DNA from 2 places in the Bacillus sp. JZ39 genome. Region 1 is predicted to be linked to the other one. Evidence: riboswitches for the same ligand, from Rfam matches in the RefSeq annotation. Region 1 holds a riboswitch; the other holds the start of a gene.
The links. A riboswitch is a leader RNA that binds a small molecule or an ion and turns the genes downstream of it on or off. The one in region 1 is predicted to bind S-adenosylmethionine.

Region 1 (3,403 bases):
CTGGAAGTTGCCGCGGCAAATATGCATGGTTACCGTCAAGTCATCCGGGCGGTCTGCAATCGCGTCGTTAATCGATTTCGCAAACAGCTGGCGAAGCTCATCAGGCGTTGTTCCGAACGCTTCGATTTGTTTTAAGCCTTTTTCTGATAAGAAAACGGCCCACGCTGTATCATCAAGCTGGAGGTAGCGGCAGCCTCTGTCATAAAACGCTTGAATCGCTTTTTTATATGCTTTGGATACATCATGCTGGAAAAGGTGATAGTCGTTTTTGTATGCACCTTTTTCCAATTTCCCGCGGAAAAACAGCATATTCGGGCTTGGAATGGTCATCTTTGGCGTCGCGTCACCGGCAATGCTATGGAGAAATGAGTAATCTTCAAGCATTGGGTGAGTTGAAAAGTCGATATCGCCTGTGACTTTAATGCCGCGTGCTTTTGTCTGTACGTTATGGAATTGAATGCCTTGCTCAGGAGTAAACGGCTCAACGCCATCTAAGTTTTCCAGGAAATCAAAGTGCCACCATGCTCTGCGGAATTCACCGTCTGTCACGACGTTCAGGCCGGTTTCCTTCTGTTTTTCCACAATGCGGATGATTTCATCGTTTTCAATTTGGCGAAGCTGCTCTGCGGTCATTTCGCCGGCCGCTTTTTGCAGCCGCGCTTTTTTGACGGGCTCAGATCTTAGCAGGCTTCCGACTTGATCCGCGCGAAACGGCGGTTTTTTTCTTTGAAGTGATTTTTGTTCTGCGGGTGTTGTTTGTTGTGACATGTTGTCCATTCCTTCTTTCCATTCAAATGTAAAAAAGCTCTTCCTTTGGATAAGGAAGAGCTTGCGTGACAATCTCAACCTTATCTTCAAGAGCAATCATTGCTCTAAAGGATTTAGCACCATTCTGTTAAACAGCGGTTGCCGGGTATCGCAGGGCCAGTCCCTCCACCTCTCTTGATAAGGAAAACCTTTTTATGAAATTTTCTGATAGTATCTATTATTCACACATTTTCTATTTCTGTCAATGATAGATTATCTCCACACATCGTTGGCAATGTCGATGACATGGCGAAGCTTTGCCCATTGCTGCTCCTCTGTCAGAAGGTTGCCTTCTTCTGTAGAGGCGAAACCGCACTGCGGGCTCAGGCATAGCTGGTCCAAGCTGACAAAACGCGCGGCTTCATTGATACGGCGTTTCACATCTTCAGGATTTTCAAGCTCGCCGTATTTCGATGTGATCAAGCCGAGCACAATTTGCAGATCCTTGCGCTTCACAAAACGGAGCGGATCAAAGTTTCCGGAGCGGTCATCATCGTATTCCAAGAAAAGGCCGTCAAGGTTTAAGCCGTCCAAAATCGTTTCCGCTACAGCGTCGTACCCTCCTGATGCCGCCCAGGTTGAGCGGAAGTTGCCGCGGCAAATGTGCATTGTGATCGTTAAATCGTCAGGCCGGTCTGCGACGGCATCGTTAATTGTTTTAGCAAATATGGCTGGCAATGTTTCTGGATCACCGCCGAGCGCCCGGACAACCTCTCTGCCTTTTTCCTCAAAGAAGAGAGCCCATGACGTATCATCGAGCTGGAGATAACGGCAGCCAGCATCATAGAAGGCTTTGATTGCTTTTTTGTATGCTTGGGCCAGGTCATGAAAATATTCCTCTTGATCGTCATAAATCCCTTTATCCGCCTTTTCGCCAAAAAACAGCATATTTGGGCTGGGAATGGTCAATTTTGGCGTCGCGTTACCGGCAATCTCATGTAAAAATTGATAATCAGCAAGCGCTGGGTGGCTCGTAAAATCGAGTTTTCCCGTCACTTTGATGCTGCGCGCTTTCGTTTTTGTGTTATGGAACTGAATTCCCTCAGCCGGAATGAACGGTTCCACACCGTCAAGTCCTTCTAGGAAGTCATAATGCCACCAAGAACGCCGGAATTCCCCGTCTGTTACCACGTTGAGACCGATTTCTTTTTGTTTTTCCACGATGCGGGTGATCTCTTGATTTTCGATATCACGAAGCTGTTCCGCTGTCATCTCACCAGCCGCTTTTTTTTGCCGGGATTCCTTCACCGGAACGGAACGAAGCAAACTGCCGACATGATCGGCGCGGAAAGGTGCTTTGTGTTGTTTTTCTGTTTTTTGTCCTGCAACATTCGTTTGTTGAGCCATGTTATTCGCCTCTTTTCTGAAATAATGAGCATGTAAAAAGCTCTTCCTTTGTGAAGGAAGAGCTTGAACGATCAAATCTCCGCCTCATCTGCAAGAACGCAATGTTCTTAAGGATTTAGCACCATTCTGTTTGAAACAGCGGTTGCCGGGTATCATAGGGCCAGTCCCTCCACCTCTCTTGATAAGGTACAACTTCATATTCAGATTTCAATTATCTTAATATTATTACTTTTGCATCAATTGTCAATGCTTTTTAGAAAATACTTTCATCTTCATCGTTATATAAAACCATATCAAGCACGATAGCGATGGCAGTGCAAATCAGAACATCTTCCTCGTTTGCAATCTGCAAGTGATAGGAATCACCCCAACTGAGCCACTTTTTGCTCACTGACATCCGGACACTTTCCCCGTCCGTCAGCTGGAATTCATCCCTCCATAAATCACCATCGATTTCCCAGTTAAGCCCGGAAATCACAAATTTCGGTTTGAAAAACGTTACTTTCTTCGTTACCTCACAAACTGTTTTCCCGCCAATTGAAATCTCATAGCGCGGCAATAAAGACATTAGTTTTTGTTCTATGGAAACGAGCGTTTTCCCAGATGAGTCTGTCATTTGTAATGAGTCTCCTAACGAGAAAAAACGCCCCTCCACCTTGAATGTTTCTTGTTCATCCCGGTCATAAATGTGAAATGCATCTTTAAATGAGAACATTTTTTGTTTCATAAATAACTCGATCATTGCTGAAGTCTCCTTTGGGTTTGCCTTGTATGAAATTACGGATAGGTGGCGAAAAGGTTTCAGGCTCTAAATCAAAACAATTTTAAAAGGCTGCGTGATTCAGCAGCCTTTTCATTTGAAATATAGAATTAGGAAAGATGCATCCGGCGTTTTTGGCGGATGGCGTCAAGGTCGATTAGGTTGTTGTGATGAGGTGCGGCTGCTGGCAGAGGGCTTGTCTTTTGCGGTTTGCGGCGATTGTCCTTGCTGAAAGAAAAAAGAAGATAGCCGCATAATGCGATGATAATAAATAGGATCATATTACATACCTCCCAAAAAAAGTTTTGGTACTCTCTATTGTACGGATAAAAAGTCAAAAAGTATTCAAAAAATTCTAAATCAATAAATAACAAGAAACTGTCCCTCTAAAACAGTATAACCTGATGACCTGAAAATAGTCTTGAATCACGCTGTTTGCTCTTGTTGATGATTGGTTCTATAGTTACTATCGACGATAAAATAAATTCC
Region 2 (3,403 bases), 1.8 Mb from region 1:
TTTGAACAACTTGTTTATGGAACACGTTCGGACCGTTTTTTGCCATGCCTATTCCGATAATAGACGATGACGTGACTTGCGCCAAGGGCACCGGCATCCCAAATACAGAACTGATGATCACCAGTCCGGCTCCTGTACTGGATAAGAGAATGCCTTCCCCTTTGGAGAATCTCGTAATTTTCTTCCCGTTTGTTTCTAGCACACGCCGGCCTAATAACAGTGCGCCAAGAGCAACAAAAGCTCCTCCATACAAGGTTCCTTTTCCGACATCAAGCACACCGGCAGCTACTAACGGGCCAACAGCATTCGCCACGTTATTCATGCCGGCAGAGAATGCTTCGAAAAATCCGGCAACTAACAAAACAATGCCGAGGATTTTTTGCTTTTTAGAAGATTTTACTTCAATCTTAAAATAACGAAACAGCTTAGATACGAAATAGGTGAAGCCGAAAGCGAACAGCGGGACAAAAACCCAAAATGACACAATGATCAGAAGATTGTTCACAAACAATACCTTATAAGCCACTCCCACGCCGACAACCGCGCCGACTGTTACTTCACTTGTCGACAAAGGAATGCCGAGCAGATTAGCAGTAAAGAGCGACAGGGCAGCAGCTCCAATAATGATGCAAACAATCGTCAGTGTAATCGTCTGCTCAGGAATAATGCCGGAGCTGATTGTTTTTACAACCTCGCCTCCGCCAATGACCGCCCCGGCAAAGACACCGACTGCGCATAGGATCAAAGCGTAGGTTTTCTTTTTGATGGCTCCGGAGCCGTAAGCAACCCCCATCGAAGCTGCAGCGCCGCTTGCACCAATATTCATCGCGAAAAACAAGCTAAATAAAATAGCGGCTAATTCCATTTTGCAGCTCCTTATTCATGCAGTCCGCATTCTGTTTTCGCCATACCATTCCATCTGCCTGAGCGCAAATCCTCTGCTGTAAAAGCGGGAGCAGTGCAAGGCGCACAGCCAATACTTGGATATCCTTGGTCATGAAGCGGATTGTAGTCGAGTTCATTCCGGGATGTGTATCTCCAAATGTCTTTCCAAGTCCAATGGATAAGCGGGCAAACTTTTACTGACTTGAATTTTTCATCTTTGTTTAAGAAATTCGTATTGGCACGGCTTGGCCCTTGATCACGGCGCAGGCCGGAAAGCCAGGCTGGATGTCCTGAAAGCGCCTCTCTTAAAGGAACGACCTTTCTAAGATAGCAGCACTGATTCGGCTCTCTTTCCCACAGTTTGTCACCATGTTCTTCGGCTTGTTCCTCAAGGGTGAGGTCTGGTTTTTTCAGGATGATATTAAGACCCGGATAACGCTCTTTCACTCGTTCAATTGTTTCATAGGTTTCTTTAAAATGAAGTCCTGTATCAAGAAACACAATCTCTGCGTCTTTTTTCACTTTATAAATTAAGTCAATCAGAACGATTCCCTCAATTCCGAAACTGCAGGCATAAACAAGCTGATTGCCGTAATGGCCGTATGCCCATTTTAAAACTGACAGCGCTCCTTTGTAAGGATCGTCTTCCGGAAATGTAATCGTTGGTTCTTCCCAATTATCGTACGTTAACATTTCTTCTTTCCTCCTTTCGGAGACAAACAAACAGTAGCTTTCTGCCGGTTGTCTTTTCCCAATTGTAATGTGATTCGCGGCTGCTGATATCACAGACAGCCTTTTTTCCTCTTAAAATAAAAAACTTTCAATCCGGCGGAAAGAAAGACAGGAACAGCATGCAGCCCTTATCTTTCAAAATGGAATTCATTTTGCTGGAAGTAGCACCTTACAAACTATGCAGGTTGCCGGGCTTCATAGGTCCAGTCCCTCAGCCGCTCTTGATAAGTTTTTAGATTTGTAGTAAATTTTAGCACAATTCTAACATAAGTCAACCCGACTTTTTTTATAGGATTAATAAAAAAACAGGCCTCACAGCCTGTTTTCAAGTACAGCAAGGCTTTGAAGCCTCTTTACATCATTTGAATTTATTTTTTATTTTTTAAACCAATCTTTTGACTCGGGATTTCGTTTCCATGTTTGCAGCTTTTTTAGATCATCTGAATGAATATTTCCGTTTTCAAGCGCGACCTCTGTGAGCGTATCATAATCAGTTAATGAGTAGTATGGCAGTTCTGCCTTTGCGAAGGCTTCCTCCGCTTTAGGAAGTCCGTACGTAAAGATTGAGACGACACCAAGCACTTCACAGCCGGCCGCTTGTAAAGCTGCACAAGCTTCAAGCACGCTGCCTCCTGTGGAGATTAAGTCTTCAATGACGACTGTTTTTTGCCCTTCTTGCACAGCTCCCTCAATCTGATTGCCTTTACCGTGCGCCTTCGGCTTGCTCCTCACATAACACATCGGAAGATTCAAACGGTCAGCCGCAAGAGCAGCATGAGGAATACCCGCGGTTGCTGTTCCCGCAATCATTTCAGCTTCAGGAAAATGCTCTTTGACAAGCTTGCTGATGCCTGAGGCGACATCATTTCTGACCTCTGGGAAAGATAGCGTAAGGCGGTTGTCACAGTAGATTGGAGATAAAATGCCGCTTGCCCATGTGAACGGCTCGTTCGGGCGTAAAAATACAGCTTGGATGTCTAATAGATGTTTTGCGATGATTTGTTTCAAGATTTAATTCCCTCCCATTCAAGTCTGACAGCCTTATAGGCTTTTACCGGGTCTTCCGCTTTTGTAATCGAGCGTCCTACTACAATCGCTGATGAACCTTTCTCTCTTGCAATAGCAGGCGTCGCTACGCGGACTTGGTCATTCGCAGCGTCCTCAGACATTCTGATCCCCGGAGTGACAGTCAGAAATGAAGGCGACACCGCTTGATAAATGGCTTTTGCTTCATGAACAGAGCAGACCACTCCATCCAGTCCGCTCTCTTCCGCCTGTTTGCTGTAGTGCACAACCGTATCAATCAGAGATTTTTCGATCAGCAGTTCATCTTTCATGATTTGTTCAGATGTGCTTGTCAGCTGGGTTACCGCGATCAGTGACGGACGTTTTTTTCCAGCCGGCGTACCTTCTTCTAAGCCTTCGAGAGCTGCCTGCATCATTTTTTTGCCCCCGGCAGCATGAACATTGACGAGATCTACTCCGAGACTGGCAAGGCGCTTCATCGCTTTGTTTACAGTAGTCGGGATGTCATGAAGCTTTAGATCTAAAAACAGCTCGCAGTTTCTTTCTTTTAATTGTTTCACGATCGATGGCCCTTCTTGATAAAAAAGCTCCATTCCAACCTTTACAAATAACGGTTCTTGCTGAAAAGGAGCTAAGAACGCGAGTGTTTCTTCAGCTGATGCAAAATCAAGCGCGATGATGGGCAGGTTGTTTTTCATGATTCCAGCTCCTTCCGATGCATTCTTCAATTGATTGATAGCCGTATTGGCGCAAAACAGAT

Region 2: it holds a riboswitch for S-adenosylmethionine, as region 1 does, so the genes downstream of both, M1D65_RS08360 (phosphoadenylyl-sulfate reductase) here and M1D65_RS19460 (5-methyltetrahydropteroyltriglutamate--homocysteine S-methyltransferase) in region 1, are expected to answer to the same signal.

Annotation. Positions count from the first base shown of each region.
Region 1 is NZ_CP096389.1:3,795,623-3,799,025, reverse strand. It holds gene M1D65_RS19465 (5-methyltetrahydropteroyltriglutamate--homocysteine S-methyltransferase) at 1-768, opposite strand, end outside; SAM riboswitch class I at 846-952, opposite strand; gene M1D65_RS19460 (5-methyltetrahydropteroyltriglutamate--homocysteine S-methyltransferase) at 1,021-2,154, opposite strand; SAM riboswitch class I at 2,236-2,342, opposite strand; gene M1D65_RS19455 (LURP-one-related/scramblase family protein) at 2,408-2,896, opposite strand; gene M1D65_RS19450 (hypothetical protein) at 3,025-3,288, opposite strand.
Region 2 is NZ_CP096389.1:1,596,906-1,600,308, reverse strand. It holds gene cysP (sulfate permease) at 1-865, opposite strand, end outside; gene M1D65_RS08360 (phosphoadenylyl-sulfate reductase) at 877-1,578, opposite strand; SAM riboswitch class I at 1,743-1,848, opposite strand; gene pyrE (orotate phosphoribosyltransferase) at 1,993-2,625, opposite strand; gene pyrF (orotidine-5'-phosphate decarboxylase) at 2,622-3,341, opposite strand; gene M1D65_RS08345 (dihydroorotate dehydrogenase) at 3,310-3,403, opposite strand, start outside.